2 regions of the Paenibacillus sp. FSL H7-0690 genome follow, and region 2 is predicted to be linked to the other one. Evidence: predicted binding sites of a transcription regulator. Region 2 holds the regulator's gene; the other holds the start of a gene.
The links. Region 2 encodes LexA, which represses DNA repair genes until DNA is damaged. Its sites were predicted from a motif close to CGAACATATGTTCG; they were not measured.
Positions count from the first base shown of each region.

Region 1 (3,145 bases), 1.3 Mb from region 2:
TGGTTTGAACAAAACGGAGAGCCTACAGACCCCTCGTCTCCATCCGATTCGAGTGTTGTTCAGCTAACCTTCCCATCAGACCGCTATCCTGAGACCGCCAAACATATTCAGGATGCCATTGCGAAAGGTGAATCCGCCACATGTACGATTAACCGAGAGCAGGCTGAAGAGAACCGTAAAGAGTCCTTAAAAGGGATCCCCACTAAAAAGGGGTATGACCGGGATGAATGGCCAATGGCTATGTGTAAGGAAGGCGGCATTGGTGCCGACATTGAATACATAACGCCAAGCGATAACCGCGGGGCAGGAAGCTGGGTTGGCAATCAGCTGGAGGATTATGCAGACGGAACGCGGGTAGAATTTATGTTTAAATAACGGTCTGTCTGACCAGCCCCAGGCAACAGAATAGCCCCACCTGGCATTCGCCAGATGGGGCTACACTGCACATCAGCTAACTTAGAATAAGCAAGCTTTAGTGATGATAACCAGCAAGATGAAAAGTACCAGAATTGCTCCTGTTGAAGTCCAAGGACTACACACCGGACCTACTGATGCTGGACTTACTACCGGACCTACGTTACAACCACAACCATGTTCCATTCCCATTTTCAATTCCTCCTAATGATTAATGACTACAGCACAAGATATGTAAAAAGGAGATAAGCCGTTTGGGCGAATTGGCAAACAAATGCCAATCACCTAATGAATTGAAGGTGGACAGTCGATAAACAGGATATACACAAAGGAGGTGCAATATGGATATAGCTGCATTATCAATGGCAATGAGCCAAGCATCCTTAGCTCAAAATGTTGGGATACAGGTCATGAATATTGCCAAGAATCAGGCTGAAACCCAGAGCCAAACCATGGTGGAAATGCTGGGCAAAAGCGTTGCTCCTAATTTGGGAAAAACACTTGATATTAGTGTGTAATTGCTTTATGCTAAGGATACATGAGAACGAATGTTCCTGTGTATCCTTAGCATTTTTTTACTCTACATAGCCCTTCGGGCTTTTCTTTTGCGCATTTATGCGAACATACGATCCCATTAGTGATTTATTAGTGATTTTAAACGAGGTGAATAAGTTGGAGAACATGAAATCATATTATCAAATGACTGTGCTTGAGAAATGGACGGAGGATTTATACAAGCGATTAAATCTTCATCAGCCCTCACAAATTTCAATATCGTATATTGCAGAGCGGCTTAATATCTGGGTTCATTATTTGGATGTGAGAAGCAAGAGCATTGAAGCGTCTGCAGGGATGTACAGCCTGTTTATCGACAACCGCCTTCCAGCCAATCTTCAACGGCTAGAGTTTCTTCATGAACTGTGTCACCTCCTTCGCCATGGCAGTGATAATCAGACCTTGATGCCAGAGCATTTCACGCGGGCACAGGAGGATGAATCCGAGCGTTTTATCTTGTATGCGGCGATGCCTTACTCCATGATCTCCCGCATGACATTGCCTGAGCAACGGGAGGATGCCATCTCCTATCTCGCAGCAGAATTTCAAGTTCCTGCCGAGCTGGCCTTACAGCGGATTGATCAGATCCAAAGACGTGTGTTCCAAGGGCAATTATTGGCCGTGATGGGAAGAAACGAAGAACGACTGACACATATTCGCAACGGATCACGGAGATAATAAGCTTAGTTGCAATAGTGCTCTGCATATTCATTTATGGTGGAATTTCTCGTGAGGGGGAACGACATGGAAGCCATTAAAGTAATTGAATTATTACTGACTCATCCGGATTATAATGTAGATGCAGTACACCCCGAAATCCCGGATTTCGTGGGCATTGAGACGATTGAGGTGGATCACGAAACGGGGACCTTCTCCATTTTATTACAAGAACCCAAAGAGGACTAAAAGAGAATCATTATTCTTCATAAGTTAAAAGGCAGCAAATATAGTATGTCCCGGCAATTCTTCTTTCGCTTACGCCTGGATTACTATCAGTATTTGCTGCCTTTTTGTATAATCTGTTATGCAAATACAAACTGTATCACACCAATAAGAATTAGAATAACGAATACACCTACAAAACCCCATATTAAAAACTAAAAGATTTTCACCCCCGGCAGCCTCGGACTTGCCTGGTCCTCCAGCATCTTAATTTGCTGCTCCAGCTCCAGTATTTTCTCTTCCTCCTGCGTCATATATCTATGAATGACATACCAGTCTCAGTATATTATCTTATACTATATACAAATTATTTATATGGAGGGAATTAATGAAGAAAAAAACAAAACTAATCTTCATCGTTCTAATCCTTTTAATCTATGGAATAACATCCTTAGCCTTCCACTACTTCCAAAATCATATGAACAGAGAAGTCATTCATTATCTAGTAGAGACGAGAAATTATAAGAAAGAAGATTTTGATAAAGTATACACCCAGATTGCCAAAGCTCCCCTCGTAAGTACCACGGTGATTTTTGCAGACGAACCCTACGCAAGATACTTTTATCGAAAAGAAAATGGAAGGATCTTTCAATACAGCAGGGCTCCTGTTAAAGGTAATAATCCGAGCTATACATATAAACATATCGAGGAGAATCTCCCGTGAAGGAGTTGCCCTATAAAAAAGACGCGTTTGCCCAGCAGTCAGCACTTGGCTGCTTGGGCAAACGTGTTTTTTTGATCTTCCCTGCTCTAAATAGGTAAACATCGTTTGCGTAGACAGGTGATGGTAGAGGGTTCAGGACATGTGCCGATGCACTTGATTAAAGAGAGTATGGATAAGCAACTTGAAACTTGTAACGAAGCCCCTTTTTATACATTAGGTCCACTGACTACAGATAACATTGGCGTGGTTCTTAGCAGCTATCGGACACAGTTGATCTTATGCGCGGTATAACCCTCCATTTCAAAGTGTAGCGGACCCCATAGCCTTTATTGGCATGAAAAACACCATATAAGACCTCCTTTTTAAGGAATAGCGTCACTGGAGTCCGCGAACCTGCTCAAAAGCCTATAAATATGCAAATAACGACTTCTGAGTCCGTAAGCCTCTGGAGATAATTTATGAATAGGTATTCTTTACGCTCAAACACAAAGAATTTTCTCAGGAACAAAATGTGACCTAATGCCATCCTAAATGGTGTTATAGGTAAAGGGGGGCACAGTATCATGCAGC
Region 1 is NZ_CP150281.1:5,216,528-5,219,672, forward strand. It holds gene MHI32_RS23020 (NucA/NucB deoxyribonuclease domain-containing protein) at 1-375, shown strand, start outside; gene MHI32_RS23025 (hypothetical protein) at 457-606, opposite strand; gene MHI32_RS23030 (YjfB family protein) at 756-932, shown strand; gene MHI32_RS23035 (ImmA/IrrE family metallo-endopeptidase) at 1,096-1,647, shown strand; gene MHI32_RS23040 (hypothetical protein) at 1,714-1,875, shown strand; gene MHI32_RS23045 (DUF3139 domain-containing protein) at 2,240-2,575, shown strand; partial or broken gene MHI32_RS23050 (phosphomethylpyrimidine synthase ThiC) at 2,672-2,809, shown strand; gene MHI32_RS23055 (sigma-70 family RNA polymerase sigma factor) at 3,139-3,145, shown strand, end outside.
Region 1: a site for LexA is predicted at 1,033-1,046, ahead of MHI32_RS23035 (ImmA/IrrE family metallo-endopeptidase). Genes of this name have one in related genera too.

Region 2 (3,145 bases):
GATATTCCCCAGGTAAATTTCACGAAGCTTGGCGCGTTCCGCCACTTCCTCTTGATTAAGGCCTACGCTCTTCTGTTTGCGTGCCAATTCGTTAATTCGCGCGACCAACTCATCAATATTCAATACTTTCCCTCCCCCTATAAATTAATTCTAACTCTGCCATGAGAAAAAGAGCTTGTCAAGGTCTACTCCCTGCAAGCTCTACTGGTCATTCTATTATGTTCTCAGAAAATTAATAAATAGGTAAAGTAAGTATGTCTCCAGCGTTAATTTGACTACTCTTAATCCCACTTGAACGTTTAATTCCTTCTATATAAACAACTGTCTTCATATCAGCTGGTTTATTCTTAAGAGCAATACTCCATAGTGTATCTCCACGTTCAACCACAATCCGCTTCTCTTCCTTCATTATAGTCGTCGATCCTGCAAATACATTTCCCACTACTGTTAGGCCAGATAATACTAGCACGAAAATCAATATTAACTTAATAAAGAAATCTTGACGGAACAACGAAATCATCCCTCCAAGCAAACGTTCCGTTATCTCTTTCACCTTAGCGGAATTACGTGCAACGTCATTATGTCCTATAGATTCAACCACTGGGGCCTTATCGTAGATGCTGCGGTATGTACTGTATTTTAGCATAATCATCATCCTCCAAACACTTGTTCTTACTTTCGAATTTATAATAACACGAACATGTGTTTTGTTCAATACTATTTCAGAACAATTGTTCTCTTTTTTTCGAGAGACTCAAGCGGTTCATTTTATTATCATTTGTCTACCATTTTTTAACTCTAGCAGATTTATATTTATAATAGTTAGAACTTATGTTTGTGCGAACGGTAGTTCTATGTTATAATTTTCCCAAACATTACTATATGGGGTTGATTCCAATGTCAAAGATTTCAAGTCGCCAGCTGGCGATCCTGGAATTTATACGAAGCGAAGTCCGCAGCAAGGGTTATCCACCTTCCGTCCGGGAAATTGGAGAAGCTGTTGGCCTTGCTTCCAGCTCCACAGTTCACGGTCATTTGGACCGGCTTGAGAAGAAGGGACTTATTCGTCGAGATCCAACGAAGCCACGTGCAATAGAATTACTAGGCCAAGAGGATTCAGAGAATGTTCACCAATTCGCGCAGACCATCTCACGGATTCCTGTTGTAGGTAAAGTTACCGCCGGGGTACCTATCACTGCTACAGAGAATATCGAAGACTACTTCCCACTTCCTACTCACTATGTAGGTGACAACAAAGTATTTATGCTGTCTGTCATGGGTGATAGTATGGTGGACGCAGGCATTATGAATGGTGACTATGTGATTGTTCGCCAACAACAAACAGCGGACAACGGAGATATCGTTGTAGCCATGACCGAAGAAGATGAAGCAACCGTTAAGACCTTTTACAAGGAACGTGATCATATACGGCTTCAGCCGGAGAATCCAGCTTATGAGCCGCTTCGCCTTAATCGCGTAACTATTCTCGGAAGAGTCATCGGATTGTTTCGAGATATCCACTAAGTATGCACTTCTAACATAAAAGGCTGTTCCGCATATGCGGAACAGCCTTTTTTCTACGTTTATTTGCTTTTCCAACCACTTACGAACATTTGTTCCCAGTGGCTAAAATGGCCATTTTCTATGAATAACCCTTTAGGCGTTCTGCTCATATCCTAATTAGAAAGGAGTGTTGCGTATAATGCCCAACTACCGAATTATTGTAGATCTGACCCAACGAATGTTATATCTTCTGGACAATGATATTGTGATTAGAGGTTTCCCTGTCGGCATCGGTAAGATGTTAACCCAATCCCCAGTGGGTGAATTCACTATTATTAACAAACAACCCGACCCAGGGGGTCCCTTCGGTGTGTTTTGGATGGGACTGTCTAAACCACACTACGGAATTCATGGAAACAATGACCCTTCCTCCATTGGGAAAGAGGTGTCCCACGGCTGCATCCGGATGTACAACGAGGATGTGTTAGCACTCGCTGCTATTGTCCCTATAGGCACACGAGTAACGATAAGAAATTAAATTCGAATGGAGGCTCGGCAACCCCCAAATCACATTAAAAATGGGGGTCATTACATAAGTAAGTATTTTTTCATTAGCATACTAGGAGTTTCGTGATTATATGTCGAATATTGTTAACAGGATTGCAAATTGAAAAGGATGTGTTTAGTTTGAATAATTCAAAAATTAGAACCCTCGTCGATTTTAAAGTCGATGCACTGGGTAAGCTGTCCGGTTTACTTTTAAATGATGAACAAGCTAGTGGAAAAAAAGTGAATTTGCTCACCTCTTTTGGCAGCATTCAGGGAATCGTCTCTCCAACCGTCTCCAACAAAGAGGATGTATTTGATTTAAAATCTTTGATGGATGATGTAATTGTAGACGAATACATATCTTATTTGGGAGCAGAACACCCTGATAAAAATTTCAGCTATAACTTTGTTGTCCTCAATGACGTTACTGTAAGACCTTATGCTAGTTATGGGACTCCGATCGAATACAAACAGCTGATTGTTTATACCGATCATATCACTGCCTTCAATTTTCTATAGGTTTTCATAATCACCTTAAAAAGCACCCTTGCAGCAACCCCCAATTTTGCATCATTTGCAGAATCGGAAGGTTTCTCTGGGTGCTTTTTTTGGGTTAATCGTGAAGCCGATCCTATAATTCCACGAATTTCCCTTTTAAAAGATACTAGTGGAGATCATTCAGGCATATCTTTCAATAAGCAACAATTTGAGTCTAATGAGATAACTAGGAGGTGTGATTATATGCTGATTATCTTGATGTACTTATTTGCTATTTTAGGAGTTGTTTTAATTCTAAGTGCCGCCATTATAAAATTGAAAACGCTATCTGCTTCATCTGAAATTTCTAAGCTAGTTAATGCGACCTCATCTTTTAACATCAGCTTCACCAAAACATTCATTCCCCCCAATCAATCTCACTTGATCGCACTTAACGAGCCTAATAAAAAATTGGCAATCGGTACCAAAAATCCGAAGAGTAACAAAAAAGCAGTAGCAAAGCTATACTCTTTTGATAATGTAATGGGATCCGAGATTGTGGTTAACGCACTTACCCTTTCAAAAGTATCCAAAAGACATCAAAACAGCAAAACTA
Region 2 is NZ_CP150281.1:3,882,329-3,885,473, forward strand. It holds gene MHI32_RS17095 (DUF896 domain-containing protein) at 1-123, opposite strand, end outside; gene MHI32_RS17100 (LysM peptidoglycan-binding domain-containing protein) at 233-646, opposite strand; gene lexA (transcriptional repressor LexA) at 898-1,524, shown strand; gene MHI32_RS17110 (L,D-transpeptidase) at 1,703-2,041, shown strand; gene MHI32_RS17115 (hypothetical protein) at 2,191-2,571, shown strand; gene MHI32_RS17120 (hypothetical protein) at 2,794-3,145, shown strand, end outside.